Regions from separate parts of the Psychrosphaera aestuarii genome, predicted to be linked through region 2. Evidence: predicted binding sites of a transcription regulator. Region 2 holds the regulator's gene; each other region holds the start of a gene.

Region 1 (10,477 bases), 420 kb from region 2:
AATCTTTAGTATCTAACAAGCCTAGAATCGAATTAGACTTAATCGTATTTGGATTGTTTTTATCAATTTTGAAGACTTCAACTTCACCAGTCTCTAAGTTTATTTTGTTTAGGCCGTCACCGAGTGTACCAGCCCAGATATGCCCTTTTCTATCTTCTGTAACATCTATAATATAATTCGAAGATAGGCCATCGGAAGCAGTAAATTTAGAAAGGTTCATTTCAGAATCGAAAATATTCAGTCCTCCACCATAAGTAGATACAACAGTAGACCTCTCTTTAGTTTCTATTATTTTGGATATTGCATTTGAGGATAGTGCGTTTTCACTGTTAGAAGTATTTTCAATGTTGTATTGAGCTAATTGCCCATTTTCTAAATTTTTAACATAAACACCAGCGTCCATTGTGCCAATCCACAACTTGTTAGAAGATGAAACATTTAAACTCGGCACAGCAATCGGTTGTTTTGGCCCCATTTCCTCAGATAGTGAAAAATGACTGAGCGAATTAGACACTTTTTCATATTTACTTATTCCTCCCTCCAAACTGCCAATATATAAAGTATTATCCTGCGTTTCTGCAAACGATAAAATGTCGTCACTCTCCATTAAAGGTGATGTTGCACTGCTGATATGTTGGAAAGGTCTGCTAGATGCATTCCAGTAGTTAACTCCTTTAATAGAGCCTAACCAAATTACACCTCCATCATCTTCAAATATAGAGCTAATCTGATTGCTCAATAGGCTTGTATTCCGATTGTTCTCTGCAATATACCGTGTGAAGCTTTGGGATTGAGAATTAAACTTGCAAAGGCCATTTTGCGTAGCAAACCACGACGAACCGTTAGAGTCTTCCATGACATCATTTACCATGCTGTCACAAAACGAATATGGGTCAGATTTATCAGGCTTGAAATGTCTCGTTTCTCTTGAATTTAAATTGACTAAAAGAACTCCGTGATATTCTGTACCAGCCCATAGGTGATTGTCGTGTGTTACATGAAGTGTTCTTATATCGTTTATTTGTGACTTAGAGTTAGTCTCTATTGTTAACTGGTGAAACTTTGATTCGGAAAAATTTTTGACGTTTATTCCCTCGTCATATGTTGCGACGTACATCGTTCCATAAGTGTCGAAGGTTAAATCACTAATACGGTTAGATGATAGATTCGACAGTTTGTCTGCAGTATACTTGGTGAATGAGTTTGTGTTCGGATTAAACTGAACTAGACCTGATTTTGACGTGCCAAACCAAATGTTTTTATCTGGACCTTCGGCGATTGTTACAAATTCTAATCCTTTGATAGAATTGTAGTCTTTATGTTCCTCGAAGCTTAAAAACGTATTTTTTTCAGGCAAAAATAAACTCAAGCCCCCATCGCGTCCAATCCATAACCTTTCCTCTGAATCTCTAAAAATAGTTCTGATTAGGTTACTATTGAGCTTTAGTCTATCGCCAATTTTAAATTTGAAGTGTTGAGCAGTTCTACCATCATATTTAATTAAACCATCATTTGTACCAATCCAAATAAAGCCAAGTTTATCTTGAGCAATGTCATTGACTGTATTATTAGAAAGAAGGTTATTCGAGTCTAAAGAAGAAAATATAATTGTGGATTGGAGAAACGTTTTTGGCTCGCTGAGATTAATATTCGAAATATTCATCTCTGATGCTTGAGAAGTGAAGTTTATTAATACTGAGATTAATACTATAGAAAATGTACCGATAGTTCTGAAAAGCTTTGGAAAACTCATAACGACCAAAAAAAAGTGAGAAGTTGTTAGTTTATATCATGTAAAAACTCATATGTCACATGACAAAAAAGGCTCCTCAATTCATGAGGAGCCTTTTACTTTTATTCTTGATTTACCCAATTTGTTGTCACTTTCTTGTGAGGTAAATCTTTACTAGAACCACCTGGCGGCCAAATGATAGCATTTGTTTTTAAATCTTTGCTAGACCCACCGGGAGGCCAAATAATAGCATTTGTCTTTAAATCTTTGCTAGACCCGCCGGGAGGCCAAATGATCGCATTTGCTGTAGTTTCCTTTTTCTTCGGGTGAGGTAAGTCCTTACTTGATCCACCAGGAGGCCAAATAATAGCATTTGTCTTTAAATCTTTACTAGACCCGCCGGGAGGCCAAATGATCGCATTTGCTGTAGTTTCCTTTTTCTTCGGGTGAGGTAAGTCTTTACTTGAACCACCAGGAGGCCAAATAATCGCTTGAGTTGTTAGTGCATCTTCAGCAGTACCATCCCATTCGAACCCATCGTTTTCTAAAACATAGTATTCTTCAGTTTCAGGGTTCCAGCGTGCTGGACCAGAGTAAAACTCTTCTGCCTGAAGTGATTTTTTGATGTCCATACCCGTATTGGCGCAGCCAGAAGCTTGGCTCATTACTGCCTCATAGGCATCAACCATACCAGCGCCTTGACGGAAAATACTAAAACCTAAATCGCCTTCTTTTGTTTGCGCCATACGTGCAGTGTCAATTAAACGGCATTTAACATCGTCTGGAGAAAGGTTTGGCTGGTCTTGTAGCATTAGCGCAACAATACCTGACGTTACGGCTGTCGCTTGAGAGGTGCCAGATAATAGGAAGTAACCGTTGTTGTCATCATAAACGCTATAGTTTTTAAATAGAGACGACTTTTCTGACATTAGACCTTGTAAGTGCGCGCCAGGAGCAACTAATTCAGGTTTAATAAAGCCTGCATGAGTAGGACCAGAGCTTGAGAAGCTAGCAACAAAGTCATCTTCAAAATTAAAAGGCGTGTAATTATCAGAAGTTGCACCAACAGTAATTAAATATGGATTGTTACCCGGAACACCAACTGTCATGCCGTTAGGGCCTGTGTTACCAGCAGAAGTAATAACTGTAATACCGGCATCCCATGCAGCCATTAAAGCAACGTTAATAGGATCGTAGAAATACAAGGATTGAACTTCAGAACCAAAGGATAAGTTTAATACTTTAATATTTAGGCGATCTTTATTTTCGATAACATAAATAATGGCAGTTAAAATATCTGAATATGTAGAGTCACCGTTTTTATCAAATGCTTTGATAGAAATTAGATCAACATCCGGAGCGATACCGTTGAAAGAGTTAGTAGGTTGCCCATCTTCAGTGTAAGTCACTTCGCTATTTGCGATAAGGCTGGTTACGTGAGTACCGTGACCAAACTTGTCTTTTTTACCACCAACCAGTGATAAGCGGTGGATTTCACGCTTTTCGCCAAATGAATTATATTCAAGTTGTTCAAAATTAGCTAAACCAGAGTCTATTACAGCAACACCGACGCCGCGACCAGTAATACCCATTTCGTGTAGCTCATTTGCACGTACTTGAGTCGGAAAGTAGGTATCACGCTGTTCATTGCGAGTAATATTTTGCTTAACGGAGTCTAGTTCAACAACAGATCCATCAGATAAGTTTAAAGCGATGTAATAATCTGAGTCTGAAACACTTGATAGAGAATCAAACTTCATGGCCAGTTTTACTTTACTACCACTTTGAACAGAAACTAAATTATCGAAATAGTGAGTATAAGAATTGCCGTCAACATTTTTAACTAGCTTTTCACCGTTAACTTTTAAGTTTTTTAACGCACCGTTTGCAGCAGGCCAGTTAATAGTGATGCTCTCTAGTTCTGCATCTTCACTAGTTTTATTTTTTGCTGTCCAAACCACTTTACTCTGTTTAGCTTTGAAACGAAGAGGCTTTTTGTTATGCCATTCATCCGATTTACCATCCAGCTTTACTTTCGCGTCTGAGAACAGACGAATAAGTGGGTTATTCTTTTTAATTGCTGAAACTTGATCGTCTGTCAGCATGGCAGAAATTGCCGGTATTACGGCAAAGTCATGCACAACTTCACCACCAATTTCATTTACTAATGAAATCATTGAACCTTTGCTAGCACCCTGCAAAATGTATGCTTGGTGTGATTGGTAGCTTTTCATTCCAGTCAGAGTTAATAGGACTGCAACAAGACCTACAACAGCAAACGACAAAGTCCATTTTTTATTGCTCAATCTTGGTAAAAACATAATGCTTAAAACCTTTTATTATTATTATGAAACAAATAAAAAGCAGTTTTTGTGCCAAAGTTTGCCTGTTTAAATAAAAAGATTGTTTTGGGTGGAGGAGCGCTGGAAGCTCACATTTTCAGGAGCCTCCAGCTATTTATGATGGGAAAAAAGAACAGATTTTATAATGACTTATTTTTGACAAGGCGAACAAAGAGGAAAAATATTGCCGTCAAAAAGTAAATGCTAAAGGTGATCACCATCCATTGTGGCATCGACAACGACAAAAACACCCAGTCGATATCACCGCAGGTTCCTCGTGGTTCAAATACGTTTGGAAACCATTGGTGTAATTGAAGCCAACTTGGGAAATTTGGATATATGTCACAGGTCATCAGCAGCATAAAGTTGTCTGGATTTTGCATTCGAACGTGTTCAATCGCTAACTTTAGGCCCCAAACAGATGCAACAATCCATGCTAAAAAACTCACAGCACGGAATAGTATTACATCAGGGCGAATTAACGCAGGAATAGCCGCAATTAACACACCTAATACTGCGACGCGTTGATAAACACACATAATACATGGCTCTAACCCCATGCCATATTGGAAATATAAGGCGGTTAACTCTAATACGAGAGCACTAAGCGCCAATATAAACCAAGGCCAGCGCGAAGCTGGCCAAGTGGAAAGGTTATTTACTACCGACATTATTAGTGTCCAGCAGAACTCGGCTCACCAAGGCCCACATGATGCTCAATCCAGTGGTTTTGGTACAGCCATTCGGTTGCTTCATACAAACCGTAATAGGTAGCCAATATTCCAACTACCGACAGCACAACCGTGTATGGGATTGCCATAAATACCATTCGACCGTATGACAATCTAATTAATGGTGCTAGTGCAGATGTTAGTAGGAACAAGAATGCGGCTTGACCATTCGGTGTCGCAACAGACGGCAAGTTTGTACCTGTGTTAATCGCAACAGCTAGCATGTCAAACTCATCACGAGTAATGATACCTTTTTTAAGTGCAGCCGCTACTTCATTAATATAGACGGTACCTACAAATACGTTATCACTGACCATAGATAATAAGCCGTTGGCTATGAAGAACATAACGAGTTTCGTTTTGCCCTCGAAAGTGAGCACCCACGAGATTACCGGAGCGAACAAACCTTGATCGATAATTACCGCAACAACGGCAAAAAACACACATAGTAAAGCAGTAAACGGCAATGCTTCTTCGAACGCTTTACCAATTTGATGCTCGTCTGTGATACCAGCCGCGGATGTTGCTAAAATGATAATGGTTAAACCTATTAAACCAACTTCAGCTAAGTGAAGAGCTAATCCAACAATAAGCCAGATCGCGATCACGACTTGAGCAGCAAGCTTAACTTTGTCACGTTTTGTCATTTTTGCGTCACTGTCAGCGTCGTAATCCATAAGAATTAAGCGAACAGGTTCAGGAAGTTTCGCGCCATATCCAAAAACTTTGAATTTTTCGACTAAATAAGTAGTCAATAAGCCGGCAATAAGAGTCGGAATTGTAATTGGTGCCATTCTTAGAGCAAACTCTACAAACTGCCACCCAGCACGCTCAGCTATTACTAAGTTTTGTGGTTCACCAACCATGGTACAAACGCCACCTAAAGCTGTACCAACACCTGCGTGCATCATGATGTTTCGCATGAAAGCTCGAAACTCTTCTAAATCAGAACGCTTTAAGTTGTCTAAATGGTCGTCCGAAGTGTGGTCGTGTTCAATATGATTAAACTGTTTTCCCGATGCCACTTTGTGGTAAATCATGTAGAAGCCAGTAACAACGGTAATGATTACGGCTACAACGGTAAGTGCGTCTAGAAAAGCTGATAAAAATGCGGCTGCAAATGTGAAAGATAAGGAGAGTGCGATTTTAGATTTGACTTTAAGTAACATCTTTGTGAAAGAGTACATCAACAAGTCTTTCATAAAGTATATGCCGGCAACCATGAAGATAAGAAGCAATAGTACGCTTATGTTCGCGGATATCTCCTGCTGAACATGACCGGGACTTGTCATTCCGATGGCAACAGCCTCGATAACGAGTAGTCCACCAGGTTGAAGCGGATAGCATTTTAAAGCCATAGCCAATGTAAAGATAAACTCTATAACTAGCGCCCAGCCAGCTACGTAAGGGTCTATCATGAATATAATAGGGTTGATTATTAAACAGGCAATAATTGCAAGTTTGTACCATTCAGGAGAGTTTCCTAAAAAGTTTTGATAAAAAGCACTCAGAGAACTTTGCTGCATACTTTCCTAGCCTTCCTTCTGATTATTAAGGTTTTTCACTTTTAGTATCATAGCAATGTACTAAAAATAAAATTGAATTGATAACTAATTTAGTGCTTTTTAACGGTTTTTGTTAGTTTCGAACACTAAAAATTGATTTGTTGTGCAATTTAAAGCATCTGGTACAATCAGTTTTTTACTAAAACCAGATACGAATATTTACATGAAAATAATAAAAGCGCAGAGCCCAGCGGGGTTTGCCGAAGAATATATTGTAGACTCTATTTGGAATGATCGCTTCCCTCCAGGTTCAATTTTACCCGCGGAACGCGAGCTTTCTGAGCTTATTGGCGTTACTCGCACAACTCTTCGAGAAGTTCTTCAGCGATTAGCTCGTGATGGATGGTTAACGATACAACACGGTAAACCAACTCGGGTAAATAACTATTGGGATACATGTGGCGTCAATATTTTATCCACGCTTGCAAAACTAGATATCGACGGCGCGGTAGATTTAATTGATCAGCTGCTGTCAGCTCGAACTAACTTAAGCGCCATTTATATTCGTGGTGCAATTAAAAATAATCCACAGCGAGTCATTGAATTAGCGCAAGAAGCTTTAGAGGTGTCTGATGATCCTCAACAGTTTGCTGACTTTGACTATCGTTTAAACCATGAATTAGCCCATGCTTCCGGTAACGCAATTTATGTATTAGTACTAAATGGCTTTAAAGGTTTTTGGGAAAAGATTGCTGGTCACTACTTTTCAAATGACGAAGCTAGACAGTTAGCAAGAGACTATTACGCAGATTTAGAAAAGTTTGCGAGTGCTGAAAAGCACGATGAATCAATCTACATGATACGAAAGTACGGTATTGATTCGGGAAAAATTTGGACTCAAATGCGCGATGCGTTCCCAACCGATTTAATTGAATAAATTAAATATCAAATATAATGGCCCTGCAAACGCAGGGCTTTTTTTGCCTTGTTAAAACCTACCGTATAAACAATTAGTTATTGTTATTACTATTTATCCTCAAAACACGGCGATTGTTGCATAAAAATAATCCGTCACTTAAACTCAAGAAATGCCTCAGTTAGAACTATTTCAAATTCCCAGCCCATGCATTGGACTCTGTCAAAACGGACCCAATGGTTATTGTTATGGTTGTTTTAGAAGTAGAGACGAACGTTTTGGCTGGACCAAACTGGGTGACGAGCATAAACGGCATGTCATTAAGCTATGTCAGATGAGAAAGCGTCGTTGGCTAGCCAAAAAACTTGAGCTTAAGCAAATTAATAACTTGGAAGAACAGGGTGTTGCTAGTCCTGAAAATGAGCCGACGTTAGATTTGTTTTCCGACCCTAAAAAATAATATTCATTCGCGACATAAAATTTAATGTTGGGCGTTTCCAAATAAAATAAACTATTACTTAAGTTATTACGTAATTCAGCTAGTTAAGCTTATTTTGGAAAGGACATCTCAGTGCACTCACGTTTCATTTTTTCATTTATCACCCTATCTATACTTTCTTCTTTTAATGCGACAGCATTACAAACTAAAGATATAAAGGCTTTAGAAGAGGAAACTCCCGAATCAGCAAAAAACAACAAGATTGAAAAAATTCGAGTTGTTGGCTCTAAAGATGCTGGATTAGAGCTCAGCTCAGATAAAATTTTAAAAGTACCTGGTGCTGGTAACGATCCTATTCGAGCAATAGAAAGCCTTCCTGGTATTGTTCTAGCGCGAGGGTTTGCCCCAGCAGTCAGAGGTAGTTCACCGGAAGACATGTACTATCAATCTGATGATGTGCCTGTGGGCAACGTCTTCCATATTGATAGTTTTAGCACATTTCATCCAAACTTAATCCGTAGCTTTGAACTAAAAACAGGCGCTTGGGAACCAGAATTTAATGATGCGATTGGTGGTGTTATAGATACTCGCCTAAAAGATCCTGAGATTGTTGACCCAACCGCGATATTCGATATTAGTTTTTTAAGAACAGGCCTATTGTTCGAGTCAAAAATTAACGAAAATTCGGCATTTTACTTCGCAATGCGACAGAGCCTTGTTCATTTATATATAGAAAAAGTGCTTGATGACGAAGAGCAGTTTGAGTTTGATCAAGCGCCAATTAATAACGACTACCAATTCAAATACGTTAACTATATAGACGACAATAACAAACTCACAGTGCAGGCAACAGGTTCAAACGATGAAGTCGCGTTATTGTTTGATGATGATGCCGATGAAGTACTACAGAACCCTGATTTAAAAGGGGGCATTGGTGTAGACCAGTACTACCACAATCAGAGTGTAATATGGACAAACTACAGTAGTTTTGGTGAAACAAAAACAATTGTTAACCGCCTAGAGCGCAGTGGCGACATTGTTATTGGTAGGTTATTAGATCTAGACGCCACAACAACTGACTACATGTTTAAGGTTAAGAATAACCAAGACGTAGCCGATGGTTTACTCCACAGTGGTATAGAAGTTAGAAGTCAAACTGTTGATTATTCGGTGACAGGTAAGCAACAGCCTTGTAATAATGAATTTGAGGTATGTCCGCCAAGTTATTATGCCGATACTGAATTTGAAAGTAGTGAAATCGACATTAATTTTTACAATCTATACGCAGATTACGATTGGGATATTAACAGTGATTGGTCTTCTCGATTGGGCGTTGCTTATTCCTACAATGACTACACAGAAGAAACATTTATTGAGCCTAGATTGACGTTACGATATCAATTAAATGATGAGTACAGATTAAAGCTCGCTGCAGGCCAACACCATCAATGGTTTAGACAGTACAAATACTTGTCTGATACGTTTGGCGCCCCAGACTTAAAGTTAAGTCAGTCAAACCACTATGTGTTAGGTATCGAATACTTAGGTGAATCTGATTGGGCATGGCGACTTGAAACGTATTATAAAGATATGGACGAATTAGTGGTAAGTAACCCTGATTTACAGGTAACCAGTTTAGGTGGTGTGCCAAGTGGCAGTCAAGACAGCAACTACTTAAACGAAGGTGTCGGTGACGCTTATGGTGTAGAGTTATTGATAAATAAAGCGATATCCAACGATTGGTATGGTTGGTTAAGCATCGCGTACAGTAAAACTGAACGTGTAAATCAAATAACCGGCGAAGAATTCAGTTATCAATATGATTTGCCTTGGATTATTAACTTGGTTAGTAATTATGAAATAAATGAGCGCTGGCAGATAGGTGGACGCTGGCGTATGCAAAGTGGAAGCCTATACACGCCGATCGTTGGTGCTGATCCGGTTTACCCGCAAAGCGATAATGGACAACCAGACACAAGCCAACCACCGATTTTTTATGATCCGGTTGAAGCCGCTTTTAACTCAGACCGCCTAGAGTACTTCCATAGACTTGATATTCGTTTAGATTATGAGACCACATTGTGGGGTAAAGAAGCAAATATCTACTTTGAAGTACTAAATTTATATGGGCAAAAGAGTGTTCAAGGTTATGAATACAACGCTGATTATTCCGAGAGAGAAGAAGAGTACCAATTCCCAGAATCGCCAATACCTTCAATAGGTTTGCAAATCGTATTTTAACGAAAACGATATTGTCACTCCAACTAACAATCAGTTATAAAAAAAGCCACATACTAGTGGCTTTTTTTACTGACTAAGGAACACACCTCTACTACAGATGTTTATTGCTTAATCCCTTCAATATGAAGCTCTAGTTGAACATCGCCAACCCAAGCACTTTTGAAATCGTAGTCTGCAACGTTGATTGTTGTTGTACCAGAAAAGCCTGCACGGTATCCACCCCATGGATCTTTACCTTCACCAATTTTAACAGCGTCAATTACGATTGGTTTAGTCACGCCATGTAACGTAAAGTCACCTTCAACTTTTAATTTATTGTCGCCCAAGTCAGTTATCTTAGTGCTTACAAACTTTGACTCTGGAAACTTATCAACAGATAGGAAATCAGCGCTACGAAGATGCTTGTCACGCTCAGCATGATTACTGTCTACACTCGAAGGGTCTATTTCAATAACAATTTTACTAGCTTCTGGATTGTTAGCATCATAGCTAAAGCTACCGTCAAATTTATTAAAGCGACCTGTTAACCAGCTGTAACCTAGGTGGCTTGCTTTGAAGTTAATAAAAGCGT
Region 2 (10,477 bases):
CAAATATCGCAATATTACGTCAACGGTCACATCAGGACGAACCGTGACGGTATCGGTATTCATTAGCGCGGCCGCAGAGTCTTCTTCATAAGACATTACTCTCTCAGCGCGCGCTTGATCTTGTTTATCCATGCTCTTCAGCACTCGACGATAAACAGCATCGGGCATACTTCTTAGTACTTCTGAAAAGTCATCGTCATCAAGATTGGTCGCGGCCTCAGCAACTCGTTCCGGTTCCATTGCTCGTAATATTGGGTTACGAACTTCATCGGAAAGTTCTTCTAAAACGTCGCCTTGAATACTACTGTCGATGAGTTGCCAAATAACAGCACGACTTTTGGGAGGAGAAGAATGCAACAACAGTGCAATATCATTTGCGGCCATAGAATCAAGCATATTCCGCACACGAACAAACATACCGTCACTGATGGCAGTATTAAGTTCATTAATAGGAATTGTATATTCTTGTTCTAGTAGTTCTGGCATTTCTTGAGCGTAGGTTTCTGTTGTTTACCTTGTGCACAAGTCTAACTTAGATTAGCGTTTTATGATAGTAACTGGTTGTTTTTGTAGCGAGATAATTAGTTATTCAGACTCATCAAAACGATTAGAAATTAGTTCGCAAATAGCTTCGAGAGCCTGCTTTTCATCACTCCCCGTTGCGGTAACGTGTATCTCTTTACCTTGATTACTTGCAAGCATTAGTAAGCCCATGACGCTATCCGCACTGGCGGTTTTATCAGCTTGTTGTATTTGAACTTTAGCATCAAATTGTAAGGCGAGTTGGGCCAATTTGGTCGCAGCCCTTGCGTGTAACCCAAGCTTATTCTGGATTGTAATTGTTCGTGATAACACTGGGCTTGTTACCTTACAGTTGCTCTAAATAACGGCTCATCTCTCGATGGCGAGTTTTTACATTTTTTCCACGAGAACGAAATTGTTCAGCGAGCGTTTCAGCAATATATACAGACCTATGTTTACCACCAGTACAGCCTATTGCGATCGTTAAATAACTACGATTATTGCGCTCTAAATGCGGTAACCAAGTGGACATAAAGTTATTGATTTGAAATATGAATTTATTCACAAGTGGTTGACTAGAGAAAAAGTCTTTCACAGGTAAGTCTAAACCGGTTAATGCTCTAAGTTCTGGTTCCCAGTGAGGATTTGGTAGAAATCGTGCATCAAATACAAAATCGATATCGTTTGGTACCCCATATTTAAAGCCGAACGACTCGAAAGTAATAATAAGTTCTTTATCTGACTTTCCTAATATCTTTTCTCTCACCATCTCGGTTAGTTGATGAACATTTAAATCCGAGGTATCAATATATAAATCGGCTCTAGACGATAACCCATCTAAAAGCTTACTCTCCTGTGCGATTGCATCAGGTAGTGACGCATCACCTTTGGTTAAAGGGTGTAGGCGCCTTGTTTCACTATAGCGACGAATTAATACGTCATCTTTAGCATCTATATATAGAACGGTCGTCTTTACGCCTTTGGGTAAGAAATCTAAATTATCCATTAACTCTTGTTCAGAGCTGGGCAAGTTTCTAACGTCAATACTGACGGCAACTTGAGGATAATTTTTAGATAAGGAGTGTGATAATGCAGGTAATAAATTAACCGGTAAATTATCTACGCAATAGTAGCCTAGATCCTCTAGTACTCTTAATACGACTGTCTTCCCTGAGCCTGAACGGCCACTAACGATAAATATATGCATGATTAAGCAGCTTCAATTATTTTGTAAAGATCATTATCAGTTTCGGCGCTTCTTATTTTACGAAGCATTTCTTTATTATCAAAAATTTCTGCGATTGACGCTAACGTATTTAAATGCACGTCACACTGATCTTCTGGAACAAGTAACGCAAAAAATACATCAACAGGTCTATTGTCTATTGCATCGTAATCAATGCCAGGGTGGATAACGATTAATACCGCCACTGGACTTTCATTTGGTGTTATTTTTCCATGAGGAATAGCAACGCCATTTCCTATTCCGGTACTCCCCAACTTTTCTCTATTCATAAGACTTGAGAGTATATCTGTGCAAGTGAGGTCTGGTAATTTTGTACTCGCGATCTCGGCAATATGCTCGAGGATCTTTTTCTTGCTTTGGCAATCTGTTAGTACTTTAGTGCACTCAGGTCGCAGGAGTAGCTTTACATTCATGGTTATCTTTTACTGCTTTACTCTTTTGATTTAAATCTCAAAAGATTGGTTAAAAGCACCGTCCATGGCGCTTTAAAATTAATAAAGAAAGTTAATGTCTGGTTAACTTTTCTTTGTGTTTAATGACTTGACGGTCAAGTTTATCAATTAAGGAATCAATTGCAGCATACATATCAGTATGCTCCGATGCAGCAAATAGTTCACCACCATTTACGTGCATAGTTGCTTCTGCTTTTTGGTTGAGTTTTTCAACGTCTAAAATCACATGGACGTTATTAATATGGTCAAAATGACGTTCTAACTTTGCAAATTTCGTATCAACATATTCTTTTAAAGACTCTGTTGCATCGACATGACGACAAGTTAAATTAATTTGCATATGCACTTCCTTCTGAATTGATAAAATGGATTGTTAAACCAATCGTTTTCTCTGGTTTGAAGGGGGAATGTTTAACGATTCCCGGTATTTTGCGATAGTTCTTCTGGCTACTTGGATGCCCTGTTCGGCCAGAATATCAGCAATCTTACTGTCACTTAACGGTTTTGCTTGGTTTTCTGCAGCAACTAACTTTCTTATTAAAGCCCGTATTGCAGTGGATGAACATTCACCACCATTTTCGGTGCTGACGTGGCTAGAAAAGAAATACTTTAACTCAAAGATTCCTCTGGGTGTGTGCATGAACTTTTGTGTTGTCACACGCGATATCGTGGACTCATGCATATCGACCATTTCTGCTACATCATTTAGAACCATTGGTTTCATCGCCTCTGGTCCGTATTCAAAAAATGCTTGTTGTTGTTGCACGATACAATTAGATACCTTCAATAAAGTGTCGTTTCTGCTTTCTAAACTTTTAATAAACCATTTTGCTTCTTGTAAGTGTGAACGAACAAATTGCGCGTCAGAGCTATTGGTTGAAGTTTTAGACAGTGAAGCATATTGTTCGTTCACTTTAATTTTAGGCATAGAATTAGGATTTAGCTCTACTAACCAACGACCTTTTTTCTTTACGACGGTAACATCTGGAATTACATAGTCAATTTCGTCTTTTATAACTAGGCTTGCGGGATTTGGATTCAGTTGTTGAATCAAGTCGAGTGCTTCTTTTAATTCAGATTCTTTTAATCTTGTTTTGCGGATTATAGTGCGATAATCACGGTTCGCTAACAGGTCGATATTTTCAGCAATGAGTTCAATAGCCTCTTCACGCCAAGGTGTGTCAGGGCTATATTGCTTTAACTGAACCAACAAACACTCTTGCAACCCTCGGGTGGCAACACCAATAGGATCAAAGTGTTGGATGCGTTTTAAAACCGCTTCAACTTCCTCTATTTCAACATCTTCGATGTCTACAGACTCAACAATGTCTTCAACAGATACCGTCAAAAAACCTTTGTCATCAATAGCATCAATAATGGCTGTTGCAATAGCTAAGTCATGTTCGGAAAAAGTGGATAGATTTAATTGCCATTTTAAATGGTCTTGAATATCAACAGTTGTTTCACCTTGATAAACGGTATCTTCACCGTCGTACGCAGGGCCTGAGCTCGCAGGAGCGGCGCTCATGTAGTCATCCCAAGTCGAGTCTGTGGGCAAGTCATCACTAATAGTTTGGTCTTGGATATTTTCGTTTGTATCGCGTTCTTCTCGCGTCCACTCGATATCGTCGTCGTTAGATGAAACTGAGGCTTCATTTTCATGACGATCATGGTTGTCTTGTGGTAATTCGATTTGTTCAACTGAGCCATGCTCTTCATCAGCTTCCAACAAAGGATTACTATCCAAGGCTTCTTGGATCTCTTGTTGCAATTCTAATGACGACAACTGCAACAGACGAATAGCCTGCTGTAATTGCGGGGTCATTGTTAACTGCTGACCCATTTTAAGTTGTAATGTTGGTCTCATTTGATCCCAGTAAAGTACTGACTAAAATAAACTTATTCGTGCTACCAAAATATCAAAGTTTGAACTGGTCACCAAGATAAACTTTCTTAACTATGTCACTTTCTAGCACTTGAGCCGGAGTTCCTTCAGCAATAAGCTCTCCATGACTAACGATATAGGCTTTTTCGCAGACATCAAGTGTTTCACGGACATTATGATCGGTAATAAGTACACCAATTCCCTTTGCTGTTAATTGTTGAATTATTTTCTTTATATCTATGACAGATATAGGATCAACACCCGCAAAAGGCTCATCTAATAGAATAATTTTTGGATCGGCAGCCAATGCCCTTGCGATTTCTACGCGGCGGCGCTCACCACCAGACAATGCCATACCAAGACTATCCCGAATATGATCAATATGAAATTCGGCAATTAAATCATCAAGTAAATCAGCCTGTTGGTTTGCATCTATGTCTTTTCGCATTTCTAGAACAGACATTATATTTTGTGAAACTGTCAGCTTTTTAAAGATAGACGACTCTTGAGGTAAATAACCAATGCCTTTGCGAGCTCTTACGTGCATAGGTTCGTGGCTCAAATCGATATCATCAAGCTGAATTAAACCTTTATCGTTAGGCACCAAACCAACAATCATGTAAAAAGTTGTTGTTTTACCCGCGCCATTTGGTCCTAACAAGCCAACTACTTGACCAGCTTCTACCGACAAGCTGACATCTTTAACAACTTGACGACTTTTATAGGATTTGGCTAAGTGCTTTGCCACCAACTTGGTCATATTTAATTTCTCTACTTAATTATTTGGCTGTGTTTTTTTTGTTTTTATCGTAGTAGTTACACGACCACCGGTTGACTTGTCGCCGTCAGCTTTGACTCTTTGTGCATTTAAATCAAATACGATATTACCACTTTCAACAATCGAGCTACCTTGCTTATATTTAGCTTGGCCATTCAATTCTAAAATACGTTCGTTAATCATATAAACGACTTCTAATGCTGTGGCCTCTAATGCTTCATTATTAGGATCATTTTGCAAAAAGCGAGCAGGTTTGCCTTTTGCTATTAGTTTTTCGCCTACGCCGTCTTTTGTTATTACATATAGTTCGTCAGCCGTGATCGTGAGCGTCCCTTGTTGTATTTTTACGTTACCGCTGAAATACATAGTGTTATTTTTGTAATCAAGATCTTGGTTTTTAGAATCAATAATAAGATCGTCATTAGCAAATGCATTAAGGCCAATACAAGCAAGTATAACAAGTGTCATCTTGATGAATTTAGTCATTTTTCGTCCCTTTTAAAATTGTTCTTACGTGATGTTTAAGTTTAACTGTTTGAGCTTTTAGATCGGCAGTTAGACCTTGCCCTTCAATAGTGGTTTTTTCACCGCGAATTATAATTGGCTTATCGGTCTCAACCACTTGAGTGTCGAGATCTATTTCTAAGTATTGGGTTTCAATACTGGTAACGAGCTCGTTATCGGTTAACTGATACATTTTAACGTTACTGTCTAAGGTTAGTCGGCCATCTTGCACACTGCCAAGGTCTGCGGCTAATCGCCAAAACGGAGCATCATTTTGATAAATAACAAATTCAGGCTGTTCAAAGTAAGTCAAAGCTAACTGGGCATAGTGTTCCATTTTTTGCGAGAACACCTCTTGCTTTAACGTACCATTTTTATCGAACATTTCTTGATGCAATAATGTTGCCGTGAAGTCAGGCGTTAACACAGGCTCTTCGGAGTCATCCGCATTACTTTGATTGGTAAAAGCTGGAAACCAAAGATAAAGGCTGATCCCAACAAAAATAAGTAGAACGAGTAATCTAAGTCTCATTAGGTACTTGAACCTTCAAAATGGCTGGTAATAAAGGTTTCACCTTTTTGTGCCATGGTTAGTAGATCGGTTAATTCACGCACGGCACCTTTTCCGCCATGAGTAACAGTACAATAGTGTGCAATCTCTTTTACATAAGGATGGCCGTCGGCTACTGATACCGCTAACCCAACTTTTTTCATCACAGGGACGTCAGGGAAATCATCACCAATAAATGCAACTTGTGATGGTGTTACTGATAACTCTTTACATAGTTTTTCATAACCAATTAGTTTTGTTTCCATACCTTGATATATGTATTTAACACCTAGGCTTGTCATTCGGTCTTCAACAATTTTAGAGCTTCGTCCGGTAATGACAGCAACTTCACATCCTATGTTCATTAAAGACTTAAGCCCGAAGCCATCTTTTGTATTAAAGGCTTTAAGTTCTTCGCCATTATTTGCCATATATACTGAGCCGTCAGAAAACACGCCGTCAATATCACAAATAAGCAACTTAATGTGCTGAGCGCGTGTAGTAACGTCAGTCGAAACTTTTTGATACCAGGTTGCAAACCGTTCCATTAAATAACTCCGGCCTTCAATAAATCATGCATATTAAGAGCGCCTATTGGCTTGTTTTGCTCATCAATAACAAATAAACAACTAATTTTTTTGGCTTCCATTAAAGTTAACGTTTCCGCCGCTAAAACATTAGCTTTCGAAGAGGTGGCATTTGTCGTCATTAAAGTGGTAATTTTAAGATCCGTTTTAAATGAGTCATGATCTAACCAACGACGTAAATCACCATCGGTAAAAATACCAATCAAGGTGTTGTCCTTGTCGGTTATACCAGTCATGCCAAGACCTTTGGCCGACATTTCTATTATTGCTTCTTTTAAGGTTGCTTGATCGCTAACAACAGGGATGCGGTCGTCTGTATGCATTATATCTTTGTTTGTTAGTAATAACTTACGGCCTAAGGCACCTCCGGGATGGCTTAGTGCAAAGTCTTCTGCTGTAAAACCTTTTGCTTCCAATAGTGAAACGGCGAGGGCATCGCCAAGTACAAGGCTTGCCGTCGTTGAAGCGGTCGGTGCTAAGCCTAACGGGCATGCTTCTTCTTCTACACCTGAAAATAGATGAACATCGCTGTTTTGCGCTAAAGTTGATTGTGTATTACCTGTCATGGCAATGATATGACAACCAAATCGTTTTAAAACTGGAAGTAGAGTAACAATTTCAGACGTTTCGCCACTGTTCGAAAGCGCAAGAACAACGTCTTGTTTAGTGAACATTCCTAAATCGCCATGGCTTGCTTCGCCTGGATGAACATAAAATGCAGGAGTACCTGTACTTGCTAACGTAGCTGCAATTTTATTAGCTATGTGTCCCGACTTGCCCATGCCCGTTACTATCACTCGGCCCTTGCAGTCCATAATAATATTACACGCGGCCACAAAATTTTCGTCACAAGATTGGACTAAATTTTCTATCGCATTTTTTTCAATTTCGATAACTTTTAATGCAGATGAAACTAAAGGATTCATAATTAAAACCTTAAAATTTAGGCAAATAGCAAGAATTGATAACCAACAAACGCACTCAGTAAAATAAAACCTTCAACGCGATTTATACGTCGAGTACGTTGCGCAAAACTCATTGCCATAATTAACAATAATACAGTTGCACCTATCATCACATAAATATCACGCGACGCAGCTGATGGGTCAATTTCGCTAGGGTTAATGAGCGCACCAATACCAAGTACCGCCAATATATTGAAGATATTTGAGCCTATGACGTTACCAATAGCCATGTCATCTTCACCTTTTAATACGCCGGCAACACTGGCGGCGAGCTCAGGTAAGCTTGTACCGATTGCTATAATAGTTAAACCAATAACGAGCTCGCTAATTCCAAAGTGCTGAGCAATTATGACTGCAGAGTCTACTAAAAAGTGAGAACTTAACGGCAGTAAAATTAAGCCTGCAATAATCCAAAACACGGCATTAAGAGTCGGGAGGTTATCAGGAATGTCACTTTCAACTTCGGCGAGGAGTAAATCAGTGGCAGCTGAGTTAGGGCGTTTTGCTAAGTAAATTAGGTAGCCGATAAATACAAAAAACAAAACTAAAAGTAATAATCCTTCATTTAAAGACAGGTAATTGTCGGCTAAAACCCACCAAGCCAATAGAGTAAACCCCAATAAAACCGGCATTTCTCGATACAACGTAGAGGAAGAAACTAATAACGGACGAACTAACGTAGTGATACCTAAGACTAAGAGAATATTGGTAATGTTTGAACCTATGGCGTTACCAACAGATGTGTCCGTAGCGCCTTTTAATGCGGCGTTAGCCGAAACCATAATTTCTGGTGCAGAGGAACCCATTGCAACTATTGTTAAACCAATGATCATTGGTGAAATACCAAGGTTTTTGGCTAAACCTGATGCACCGTATACAAACTTGTCTGCGCCCCATACTAAAACAGCAAAGGAGATAATTAGAATAATTGAAGCGATTAACATGATTAAGAAACTTAAAAATATTGATAAAATAGTACCGTTATTGTGGCGTTAGTCGCGCCAGAAAGCAAAATATATTGCTGTTTTCACTTATAGTTACTCAATTCTTAAACAAATTTATATTTAGACTAAAAAGTTATTTGTAATTCATAATTTTTAACATTTCAAACATAGCTAATTGACTAATTAATCAATACAATGTCCGATCAATAGGCATACCACTAATTAAGCGGAGACAAGGTGAATAAAAATTCTTCAGATTCTGATCACCAGCCTGAGGCTTTGGTAGAGTTAAAGAATGTTACGTTTTCTAGGGGCGACCGCGTTATCTACGATGATATATCGCTAAAGTTTCCAAAAGGAAAAATAACAGCGATTATGGGACCAAGCGGTATAGGCAAAACGACAATGTTACGGCTTATTGGTGGTCAACTTATGCCTGACACCGGCGATATTTTAGTCGCGGGTAATAATATTCCTAAATTGTCTCGTTCTGCTTTGTACAAAGTTCGCGAAAAAATGAGCATGCTGTTTCAAAGTGGCGCCTTATTTACCGATATGACCGTATTCGATAATGTTGCATTTCCAATTAGAGAACACACTTCATTACCTGAAGACATTATTCGCACTATGGTGTTATTAAAGCTTGAAGCCGTAGGTCTTAGAGGCGCGAGAGATTTAATGCCTGCCGAGTTATCTGGCGGTATGGCTCGCCGGGCTGCATTAGCACGTTCGATAGCGCTTGACCCAGAATTAATAATGTTTGATGAACCCTTTGTTGGTCAAGACCCAATCTCGATGGGTGTTTTAGTACGTTTGATAAGAGATTTAAATTCATCATTAAACTTAACAAGTATCGTAGTGTCACATGATGTTAAGGAAGTGATGGAAATCGCGGACTATTTGTACATCATGGCTGATAAGAGAGTTATCGGGCATGGGACTAAAGAGCAACTATTAGAAAGCGAGTCTGAGTTAGTGCAGCAATTCTTGCGAGGCGAAGCCGATGGACCTGTTCCTTTCCACTATGCTGCCGAAACACTGCAACAAGATTTAATGGCGGGGTCTAAATGAAGACGTTACAAACGTTAGGTAAAAATACCATCGAGAAAATGGCTTCAATTGGACGAGCATCTAGTATGCTATTTGGCGCAATTGTAGGTCGATTTAATGTTTTTAAAGCGTTCCCGTTATTTTTAAAACAAGTATATGTAGTAGGTGTGCAATCACTGATCATTATATTGGTTTCGGGTTTGTTTATCGGCATGGTACTAGCATTACAAGGCTATACTGTTCTTATTGATTATGGAGCTGAAGAAAGTTTAGGGCCAATGGTATCGTTAGCGTTGCTCAGAGAACTGGGCCCGGTCGTTACCGCGTTGTTGTTTGCTGGTCGTGCAGGTTCTGCATTAACCGCTGAGATAGGCTTAATGAAAGCAACAGAACAATTAACGTCATTAGAGATGATGGCCGTTGATCCAATTAAACGCGTAGTCGCACCACGATTTTGGGCTGGGGTATTTAGTATGCCAATACTGGCGTTGCTATTCTCATCTGTTGGTATACTTGGTGGGCACTTAGTAGGCGTTGAATGGTTAGGCGTAGATCACGGCAGCTTTTGGTCAATAATGCAGGCCAGTGTCGACTTTCGAGATGATGTTTTAAATGGCGTAATTAAAAGCGTAGTGTTTGCTTTTGTTGTTACCTGGATTGCTCTATATCGAGGATATGATGCAATACCAACGTCTGAGGGTATTAGCCAAGCAACCACACAAACAGTAGTACAAGCTTCGTTAGCGGTTTTAGGTTTAGATTTTGTATTAACTGCCGTCATGTTTGGCAGCTAATTTAAGGGAAAGATGATGACATCAAGAAAAATAGAAGTATTAGTTGGTTTTTTTGTGGCACTTGGTATTGCCGCGGTTATATTTTTGGCACTAAACGTAGCCAGTCAAGGTATGTCCGGCTCAGGAGAAACTTACCAATTAAAAGCTAAGTTTAGCAATATTGGTGGTTTAAAAGTTCGTTCAGCAGTTAAGGTGGGTGG
Region 3 (10,477 bases), 1.4 Mb from region 2:
TTCGAGTCATCCAAATCCCTATTTTCATTGTACTGAATGTTTGAGATGTTATATTCCGCTTTGTCATAGATAAGCTAATTTCTGGACTCAAGTATTCTGGTAATTTTGTTGCGCTGTTCTATGTTTAAAGTTGTACTTTATTATGGTACCTGGGGTGTTTGACAGGAAACACATATCCCTGAGCCGATACTTTTTATAAAGGACGTCATCTTCCTTGCTATTGCGCAAGCTCGGCTCGCTTAACAGCGTGAATCGAGAAGCCTACGGCGAGGATATGCTGTCCGCCTTGAACACGTCGGTTGTTCAAGGGTTTGGTTTTCATCGGCACCTTGGGACCACCATAAAGTAAACTTAACTTCTTATACACATCACTCATTTTCTTATATTCATCGCGTTCGTGTTTCTATTTACTTCCCCCTTTAGCACTAGTTTGTTAACTTAATCGATAACTGTGTCAAAAAATAATAAAAAAGTAATAGGAATAACATGAAAAAATCTCTTCTCGCTATCTCAGTGGTCAGTGCGCTTTTTACGCTGACTGCTTGTGAACAAAATACAACTGCTAAAAACAACGACGCTCAGACTGCTGTTGAGGTCGCTAAAAAAGCTGAACTTGGTAGTTTTGGTGTCGATCTTTCTGCTCGTAACGAAGCTATTAAACCGGGTGATGACTTCTTTATGTATGCATCAGGTACTTGGTATGACAATTATGAAATGCCAGCAGATAAAACTCGCTATGGTGCGTTTACCGCATTAGCGGAACGCTCTGAAGAACAAGTTAAGGCTATTATCGATAGCTTAACTTCAGGTAAAAACCTGAATAAAGAAGAGCAAATGGTTGCTGACTTTTATGCAGCTTACATGGACACTGAAACACTAAATAAAAAAGGTATTTCACCGATTCAACCAGTGCTAGATAAAATCGCTAATATTGGTTCAGTAACGGATTTAACCAAAGTATTTGGTCAAGCTTGGTTAGACGGTACAACTAGCCCTATCGGTGGTGGCATGTGGTTTAACCGTTTAGACCCAGATGAATATCAAATGTCAGTAGGTGTGGGTGGCTTAGGTCTTCCAGATCGTTCTTACTACTTAACTGACAGCGAGCGTTTCCAAGACATTCGTGCGGCTTACGTTGCACACATCGCTGAAATGTTAGCGTTTGCAAAAGTTGAAAATGCTGAGCAAAAAGCCAAGGAAATTTTAGCGTTAGAAACAAAAATCGCTGAATTACAGTGGCCACGTGAAAAACGTCGTAACCGCGATTTAACGCTTAATCAAATTAAGCGCGAAGACTTAGCAAAAGAATACCCAGGATTTGATTGGGATACTTACTTTGCACAAACAGGTTACAAGGTACCACATCTAAACGTATCTCAACCACAACCAGTAAAAGACATGATCGCTGTGATCAACTCTGAATCACTAGATGTTTGGAAAGACTACCTAACGTACCACACAATTTCGAATAATTCGGGTCTATTGTCTGAAGAAATTTATGCCGCCAATTTTGCATTCTTCGGCACTAAGTTAAGCGGACAGCAAGAGCCTCGCCCTCGCTGGAAACGTGCACTTGGCACTATGTCGGGTACCGAGTCTTTAGGTTTTGCTATTGGTAAAATTTATGTTGATCGATACTTCCCAGAAAGCTCAAAAACGCAAATGGCTGACTTAGTTGAAAACCTTCGTAAAGCATTAAGCGAACGAGTAGAAAAGTTAGATTGGATGGGTGAAGAAACGAAAGTTGAAGCGCAAGCTAAACTAGCGGCGTTTGTACCTAAAATTGGTTACCCAGATGTGTGGCAGTCATTTAATGGCCTCACAATTAAATCTGATGATCTTATTGGTAGCATTCGTAATATTCGTCAATTCTTCCAAAACGACAGTGTTGAACAAGAACTGAAGAAAACAGACCGCAACCGCTGGGGTATGACGCCGCAACAGGTAAATGCATATTACAATTCATCGTTTAACGAAATTGTATTCCCTGCGGCCATTTTACAACCACCATTCTTTGATCCAAATGCAGATCCAGCAGTGAACTATGGAGCGATTGGTGCCGTTATTGGCCACGAAATGGGTCACGGCTTTGACGACCAAGGTTCAAAGTCAGATGCAAATGGCATTCAACGTAACTGGTGGACTGATGAAGACCGAGCTGCTTTTGATGCTAAGGCAGACATGTTAGCCGAACAATACAGCAAGTATGAGCCAATTCCTGAAAACTTCGTTAATGGACGTAACAGCCTAGGCGAAAACATTGGCGATGTAGGTGGTCTAGCAATGGCTTACCATGCATACAAACTAAGCTTAAATGGCAAGGAAGCACCGGTTATTGATGGTGTAACAGGCGACCAACGCTTCTTCTTAGCATGGGCACAAGTTTGGCGAGAAAAGCGCACTGAGCAAAGCATGTTACAACAGCTTCGCGCTGGTACTCACGCGCCTGGTCAATTCCGTGCATTAGCACCTCGTAACCACGACGCTTGGTACAAAGCATTCGATGTGAAACCGGACGACGCTTTATACTTAGCGCCAGAAGATCGCGTACGTATTTGGTAATAACTTAATTACCAGCATTAAAAAAGCCGCTAGTTCGATGAAATATTTCATGACTAGCGGCTTTTTTGTACCTGGTGACAAAGTCAATAACCTAAACTTCATCCCTCATTTACATATTGTAAGTAGCTAAAGTATTAAAACTTAACCACTAACTTACCTTTGTTGTCACCGGTAAAGAACAAGTTCAAGCCTGTTATTGCTGACTCTAACCCTTCTAATGTGTGTGCGCGATATTTAACTTTACCGCCCATTACATAAGGCGTTAATGTTTGCAAAAGTTGCGGTATTTCACCGAAATGATCCGGCATCGTAAAGCCTTCTATTCGAATTCGTTTTTTAATCACATTTAACCAGCTTGGACCTGGCGCGGGTTCTGCTTTTGGATAGTCTGCAATTAAGCCACATACAACCACTCGACCATGCGCGTTCATTCGTTCAAAGATATGATGTTGGATTGGGCCTCCCGTGTTTTCGAAAAATAAATCGATGCCCTTTGGTGCAAGCTCGTCTAATTTAGCCGCTAAGTCATCCGTTTTATAATTAATGGCACCATCAAAACCTAATTCTTTAGTTATCCATTCTGCTTTTTCATCGCTACCGACAACACCAATTACGTTTAAGCCCTCTGCTTTTGCTAATTGCCCAACAATAGAACCTACTGAACCTGCTGCACCTGTCACTATTAAAGTTTCGCCTGACTTAGGTTGCCCTACTTTAATTAGTCCTTGAGTTGCCGTTAAACCAGGAAGTGCAAATACCGATAACACCGCTTCATCTGAAACAGGCGCTTCAATTTTATTGAGCCCTTCTGCACTTCCGACATAGTAATGTTGCCAGCCCATCATACCCATTACACGGTCGCCAACTTGGAACTTATCACTTTTACTTGCAACGACTTCACCAATACCTGAGCTACGCATAACATCACCCAGTTCAACCGGTGGTATATAACTTTCTGTATCTGGGCTCATCCAACCAAACATCGCTGGATCTAAAGACATCATGTTTTGTTTAACTAACACTTCACCGTCGTTAATATCACGAACTTCATTTTCTCTGATTTCAAACAAACTGTCATCAATCGGCCCGCCAGTAGGACGTTTCATTAAATGGATCGATTTATTTGTAGTCATTTTTATTCCTTGTATTCAATGTGTTAACACAAACTGTTGTGGTTACAGCGTCTAATTTAAACGCGGCATCTAGGTTTCTTCTATTTGACGCTTTTATTTGGTATTTCAAGGGCATTAGAAAAATTAATAACCTACATTAAAATAAATTAGAGCTATTACTTAACTTTTAATTGACGAAACAACAATAAAATATAATCATGCACAAAATCTATATATTTATTCATTAAGGAAAACAAATGCAGTACACCTCAAACCTTCTTTTTAAATCGTCAATTTTGTCAATAGCTATTGCATCAAGCTTTACTAGTTATGCAAAAATAGCCAATGATAGCAAAGGCGTTAATCAAATAGAAAAAATTGAGGTTACCGCTAGCCGACGATCGGGAACCTTACAAGAAGTGCCAATGAATATTTCTGCGCTCGACGGTGACATCATGAAGCAACAGAATATTTATTCTCAAGAAGATATGGCTCGTTGGGTGCCAGGATTAACAATTGCTGATCAAGGTGGTCGTGAAGGCGCATCAATTATTGTTCGTGGCCTTAATACCAACAGTTCAGACCGTGCTGCCGATGGCGGTACAGTCGCCACCTACTTAGGCGATATTGCGTTTGATACCGACTTACGTTTAATTGATATACAGCGTGTTGAAGTATTAATTGGCCCACAAGGAACATTGTATGGAACCGGCTCGCTCGGCGGCGCGATTCGTTATATTTTAAATGAACCAGCGTTAGACGAGAGCAATATGGCCGTGTCATTAGATACTTTTTCTTTGGCTGAAAGCGAAGACTTTGGCACTGAAGCGAGCGCAATTATTAATCTGCCACTTATTCAAGACGAATTAGCCGTAAGGTTTAATGTTAATAAACTATCCAGCCCAGGTTTTATTGATTACACCACTGTACTAAAAACTCCGGGACAATCTTCAGCTGATCCTGACTGGAGTGATTCAAATGCCGTTAATGAAAATTTAAAAACCGTTAAAGATGCCAACACTGAAGATACTTTAACCGCAAGGGTCGCCGTAACGTGGGCACCGACGGACAATTTTAACGCATCGATAAATTACATATATCAAAACAAAGAAGTTGGTGGCAACGCCATTGATCAGTTTAATACGCTATCAGCTGAAAACCCTTTATCAGCGTTTGTTCAGCCTTATCAGAATGTAATGCGATATGAGGAGCCGGGTGAACAAATCGATCACCTAATTAGCGCTGAGTTATCGTTAAATCTAGGTTATGCCGAATTAGTTTCTGCGACTGGCTTTACAAAATTTGAACAAACCGGACAACGTGATCAAACAGATCTCCTTATGCAGGATATTTGGACTGGTTATGCAGACTTTCCTGCCTATACTCGCGACTTTGGAGAAGGCGACTCTTTTAGCCAAGAGTTCAGATTAGTATCAAATAATGAGCAAAATTTAACTTGGATCGTGGGTGTTTTTTATTCTGACTCACAGTATGACTTCGATGACCGTGAATATATGCCAGGCGCAACACTTGAATGGTATAACGATGATTACGAAAACCTAGATTACGATCTTGAATATATAGCGACTGGATTTAACAAAAGCAAAGAGTCTGCTCTATTTGGAGAGCTTACTTACGCGGTTTCTGAACAATTGGAATTAACAGTCGGCACTCGTCTATATAAATACGATGTAAATACTGTATCCGCAGCAGCAGCCCCACTCGATGTTGATACGGTTGTAACTTTAGATGATCTGCAATTTGAAACCGTAACAGCCTCTGACTCTGGTAATCTTTTTAAATTTAACGCTAGTTATCAATTTGATGACAATGTTATTGGTTATTTTACCATTAGTGAAGGTTTCAGACTTGGCGGTGGTAACGGTATCATTGCTTGTACCGATCCGGTAACTGCACAGGTATGCGCATTGCCAAATGAAGTTGAATATCAACCAGATACAACGCAAAACACAGAGCTCGGACTGAAGAGTACTTGGTTTAACAACAAGCTACATATAAACGCATCCATATTTAACGTTGATTGGAATGATGCTCAAATTAGTGCGGCTACCGTTTATGGTGCCGAGCCTATTACTTTGAATGCCGGTAAAGCAAAATCTCAAGGTTTTGAATTGTCTTCGCGAACCACGCTTTTGAAAGACTGGGCGATATTTGCGAGCTTTTCTTATGCAAAAGCTGAGTTAACCGAAGATGCACCATTCTTGTTTAAAGTTGCAGGTGATGCTGGCTCTGCTCTACAAGACTTTTATGATGGTAAAGATGGTGACCGTTTGCCTGGCGCACCTGAACAACAATTTACATTTGGAGTGAACTACCAAACCGATGTACTTAACGACAAATTACTAAGTGTAAATTACGGCTTAACGGCTCAGAGTGATGTTTATACTAAGGTTGGTTTACGAGCAGATGGGGAAATATTACCGGGTTACGCGTTAAGCAACCTATCGGCTACTCTGTCTGATGACAATTGGTCGGTAACCGCCTACGTTGATAACGTATTTAATAAGTACGCTTACACAGCGAACAGACGAGATCCGTCTTGGTCCGGTAATGCCGTTTTTGCAAGTGAAAATAAAGATTTAACTGAGCTTGGGCGTACCTATGGTCATTACGTCGTAAAACCAAGAAGTATCGGCGTTAAAGTCAACTATCAGTTCGACTTATAGTCAAACACACATCGACACAAAAAAGCCTGCTAATGCAGGCTTTTCTTTTCGGCTAAAGGATAACTGAATTAACAGTCTTTATCCTTCGCATCGGCTTTCTCTTTTACGTCTTCACACGCATCTTCAATAGCGTTACCTGCATCAGTCATTACTTCATCAACTTTCTCACCGGCTTTTTCGCCTGGTCCTTTTTCACACCCTTGCAGAACAAATGCTGATAATACTAATGGTGTTGCAATAAATAATAGTTTTAATAACTTCATAATATATCTCCTGTTTACCTTTTAAAGGTTAGTTTTACGTCCGTGGAATGCATTCAAAATTATAGAAACCACAAGTCCGACTAAAAATATGAAAAATAGAATTTTTGCAATACCTGTTGCAGCGCCAGCGATACCACTAAAACCAAAAATACCGGCAATAATTGCAATCACAAAAAACGTAATGATCCAAGATAACATGCATGCTCCTTAAATAAACTTTAATGTTGCTGCTTATTCTTGTTTAAAAATTCAAATTCATTTGTTTACAGATTTATAGGTTGCTACTTGTGTGCCAGTTTAAAAAAAATATTGAAAAATAATTAAAAATACAATTATTACAACAACTTATAGAAATTGGCCGTTTTGTAACTGATAATAGGAGAAACAAATTATGTGAACATTTTAAAAAATATTCACACTTACCCTGCAACTTTTTCAAACCAAACTAGCATTAATACGTAAAACTCTTTTATTATGAGTGTCTTGTTGTAGCCACCTCGCCATTTTATTTAGGGATATCCATGTCTTCACATTTAAGAAAGCTCCAGATAAGTACGCTATTACTATCAGCGCTTGCGGCATTGCCCGTGACTGCGGGAGTAGATGATATAGTAAAAACTCCGGAAGAAATTGCGCTTGAACAAAAAATTAAAGCCTGTGCACAGACACTTAAAGAAACTGGGTTTGTAACGGCAGACGACAAGTTGATTTTTAGATACTGTGAAACGCGTATATTGTCTCGAGGAATTAAAAAAGGGCGATTGGCACAACGTATCATTAACGAGCGGACCACCGAGTTAAACCCTTTTGTTATTACTCCTCATAAACAAAGTTATATATTGCCCTTTACTATATCTGATCGATTTAATAGAAAGCCTTATGAAAGCAATGAGCTTATTTCAGGGCAACTAGAGGAATATGAATCCAAGTATCAAATTAGTTTTAAAGTACCGTTAAGAAGCAGTACATTATTTATTCCTGGTGACGGATTATATTTTGCCATGACAATTCAGGCTTGGTGGCAAGTCTATTCTGATGAAATTTCTAAACCCTTTCGTGAAACAAACTACACGCCAGAAATTTTTTATGTTGCGCCGCTTCCTTGGAAGCCAAACGACGGCAACATGGCCTTTACGTTGCATTTTGAACATCAGTCAAATGGTCAAACACAACTACTTTCAAGAAGCTGGAACCGTATACTGGCCTCTGTTGTTTATGAAAAAGACGACTTTGCTGTAGGCATCAAGCCTTGGTATCGATTAAAAGAAAATGAAAAAACTAGCCCGCTCGATCCTTCAGGTGATGACAATCCTGATATTCATAAATTCCTGGGTTACTACGAACTATTTGGAGCTTACGCTTTTAATGATCAGCACAAGTTATCTTTTAATCTTCGTAATAATTGGAATACCGGCAATGGCTCAATTGAACTAAACTATTCGTTTCCATTCCCAGGCTCGTCTCGTTTAGTTGGTTTTGCACAGTATTTCAGTGGATATGGTGAGAGCTTAATCGACTATAACCATAAGCAGCAAAAAATTGGCTTTGGTATCGCGGTTAATGATATTTTTTAATAAGTTAAGAAATATTTGAATCGTCGGTTTTGTACTTTTTCGACAAGTAGAGTTCCCAATCTGGGAGCTCCAATATTTTGCTTAATTGTTGGTACGAGATTGTCATAAAGAAGCTGTATGATGCACTAAATAAACAAATAATCGCAAACAGATTGATGGTGATGTTTGAATCTATTTTGAAAACGATGTGCAACACCAGCAAGGTGCAAACCATAACGAATGCGAAACAGGCAATTTGAACTAGCAGTCCTCTAACAAAACTTGTAAAAATCGGTGGTGGCTCTTTAACACCTAGTTTCCACAAGCCTCGGTACAAAAAAGGGGCAGCCAAATAGTCGGAGACGCCAAGGTACTCCATTTCATCTCTAAAGTGATTAACTTTTTCCCTGAATTCCATTGCAATTTAACTAGTTGGGCTATTTTTAGCCATTGTCGTACTTTTTAAATCAGGCTGCAAACGAAAAAAGCAAAATTCCAATTTTTACTTTTTATAGGTACATCAATATCTTACATTACGATGGCACGCCACTGTGAAACTTAAAGTCTTCATCGGTGCTAGTGATTAACGTCGCTTCTACTTCCCCAAAATATGCCACTCGTTCGCTAATATCACCACCAGCAATGTCTTCAGCTAAAGATAAATAATCTTGAAAGTGACGAGCTTCTGACCGAAGTAAAGATACATAAAAGTCGCCTAAACGCTTGTCTACATGAGGTGCTAATTTGGCAAACCGCTCACATGAGCGAGCTTCGATGTAAGCACCACAAATTAGTTTATCAATGAGAGTTTCAGGCTCGTGAGTTTTGACATGCTTCATCATGCCTTTCGCATAACGCGCTGGCGTAATGCTTCGGTATGCAACACCCTTTTCTTCCATAATCTCTAGAACTTGATAAAAATGATGTAACTCTTCTTTAATTAACATCACCATTTTATCAACTAACTCTTGCCCGTAGCGGCTGTTTTCACGCAGCGTGAGTTTTTTATTAATTCCCTTTAAGTTACCTAAGTCGGACAACTTGCCTTCTCGTTTATAAATGAAGTCTTCATAAGGTGTTAACCAAGCTAACAACTCATCACCACTAGCCTTATCTACTGCATACTTTCTAATTAACCACATTGCTGTTTGTGCGGCTTTAAGTTCACAAATTAGATGATCTATTAGCAACATCTCTAGGTTTTTACTTTTTATTGCTTCGTCAATCCACGCCTGTGGTGTTGTGCAATGCAAAAAAGATTTTATAGGATCTAATAAACTGTCAAAACTCATAGCTAACCATTTTTACGACTCTGTTAGCCTATTCTAACCTTTTCATTCCTATTAAACCCACCCCTATTTCGAGTTTGTTTTTGCTGGTATCGCCATGACACTCGCCTCAATTTGTTCGGCAAGTTCCTCTAATTGATAAAACACGGCGACACTGGCTTTTTCCATTTGAGATAAACACTCTAATGATTTTTTGTGATTACCATTTGAAAACGCAGTTAATGCCTCTTTACCAAACGAGTGTACTTCGCAATGGGGCTTCTCAACTTTAGTAAATGCAGAATAACTAGAATACTTCTCGGCACCCTCACCGTGGTAGTACCATTTTCCTAATCGACAGAGAGTATGATCAGAAAAGTCGTCAATGGACTTACTCGATAGTCCGAGCATATATTGGTACACCTCTGACTTCCAAACCACATGATCCATTTTAACCGCATCAATAAATGAGTTTGCCGTTGAATATGAAATAACTGAATACATGTTTTTCGACATCGAAACAATTTCGTTGGCTTTTTTCTCAATAAGAATTGTGCTGTCGTTAATCTCACTGCTTTTTTCACCAACACTATTGATACCAGCAATAACACCTGTCATCTGTTGATTTACTTGCTCTATCAATCCTGAAATCTCATTTGATGCTTCAGATGAGCGCTGTGCCAGTGTTCTTACTTCATCGGCTACAACGGCAAAACCTCGACCTTGTTCACCTGCACGGGCTGCTTCAATTGCTGCGTTTAATGCTAACAAGTTAGTTTGGTCTGAAATGCTTTTGATGATGTTTACGAAATCATTTATGCCGGACATAACGTTTTTTAACTCATCTGCAGACGCGGAAGCCTGTTTGGTGTTTTCGGCAATCTCTAGTGTTGAACCTGTTGTTGACGATAGCATTTTGATAACGGTATCAAACAGTTTATCGGATGCTTGAAAATTATCTCTGTGGTGAATAAGTTGATTTGAAGACTCAGCTAAACTCTCTCTAATTTGGTTAACAACGTTTGACGATTG

What was found. The regulator sigma-54, encoded in region 2, starts transcription at its own class of promoters, with help from an activator protein. The targets are predictions, from matches to a motif close to GTTGGCACGNNNNTNGNNT.
Region 1: J9318_RS05515 (S8 family peptidase) is a predicted target of sigma-54. The motif match lies at 4,094-4,112, and genes of this name have one in related genera.
Region 3: J9318_RS09910 (DUF1328 domain-containing protein) is a predicted target of sigma-54. The motif match lies at 6,903-6,921, and genes of this name have one in related genera.

What each region holds. Positions count from the first base shown of each region.
Region 1 covers NZ_CP072844.1:1,218,408-1,228,884, forward strand. The annotation lists gene J9318_RS05510 (EAL domain-containing protein) at 1-1,753, opposite strand, end outside; gene J9318_RS05515 (S8 family peptidase) at 1,855-4,053, opposite strand; gene dsbB (disulfide bond formation protein DsbB) at 4,215-4,745, opposite strand; gene nhaB (sodium/proton antiporter NhaB) at 4,748-6,331, opposite strand; gene fadR (fatty acid metabolism transcriptional regulator FadR) at 6,534-7,247, shown strand; partial or broken gene J9318_RS14130 (DUF1289 domain-containing protein) at 7,399-7,509, shown strand; gene J9318_RS14135 (hypothetical protein) at 7,561-7,686, shown strand; gene J9318_RS05540 (TonB-dependent receptor plug domain-containing protein) at 7,798-9,906, shown strand; gene J9318_RS05545 (YceI family protein) at 10,008-10,477, opposite strand, start outside.
Region 2 covers NZ_CP072844.1:797,711-808,187, forward strand. The annotation lists gene mgtE (magnesium transporter) at 1-486, opposite strand, end outside; gene J9318_RS03635 (HPr family phosphocarrier protein) at 586-855, opposite strand; gene rapZ (RNase adapter RapZ) at 869-1,729, opposite strand; gene ptsN (PTS IIA-like nitrogen regulatory protein PtsN) at 1,732-2,181, opposite strand; gene hpf (ribosome hibernation promoting factor) at 2,273-2,560, opposite strand; gene J9318_RS03655 (RNA polymerase factor sigma-54) at 2,594-4,087, opposite strand; gene lptB (LPS export ABC transporter ATP-binding protein) at 4,140-4,865, opposite strand; gene lptA (lipopolysaccharide transport periplasmic protein LptA) at 4,881-5,369, opposite strand; gene lptC (LPS export ABC transporter periplasmic protein LptC) at 5,362-5,919, opposite strand; gene kdsC (3-deoxy-manno-octulosonate-8-phosphatase KdsC) at 5,919-6,485, opposite strand; gene J9318_RS03680 (KpsF/GutQ family sugar-phosphate isomerase) at 6,485-7,450, opposite strand; gene J9318_RS03685 (calcium/sodium antiporter) at 7,468-8,433, opposite strand; gene mlaF (phospholipid ABC transporter ATP-binding protein MlaF) at 8,671-9,504, shown strand; gene mlaE (lipid asymmetry maintenance ABC transporter permease subunit MlaE) at 9,501-10,277, shown strand; gene mlaD (outer membrane lipid asymmetry maintenance protein MlaD) at 10,293-10,477, shown strand, end outside.
Region 3 covers NZ_CP072844.1:2,175,052-2,185,528, forward strand. The annotation lists RNA gene ssrS (6S RNA) at 144-340, shown strand; gene J9318_RS09890 (M13 family metallopeptidase) at 487-2,562, shown strand; gene J9318_RS09895 (NADP-dependent oxidoreductase) at 2,697-3,695, opposite strand; gene J9318_RS09900 (TonB-dependent receptor) at 3,932-6,361, shown strand; gene J9318_RS09905 (hypothetical protein) at 6,430-6,624, opposite strand; gene J9318_RS09910 (DUF1328 domain-containing protein) at 6,646-6,822, opposite strand; gene J9318_RS09915 (phospholipase A) at 7,146-8,198, shown strand; gene J9318_RS09920 (DUF6404 family protein) at 8,203-8,595, opposite strand; gene miaE (tRNA isopentenyl-2-thiomethyl-A-37 hydroxylase MiaE) at 8,711-9,469, opposite strand; gene J9318_RS14165 (CZB domain-containing protein) at 9,533-9,961, opposite strand; partial or broken gene J9318_RS14170 (methyl-accepting chemotaxis protein) at 9,998-10,243, opposite strand.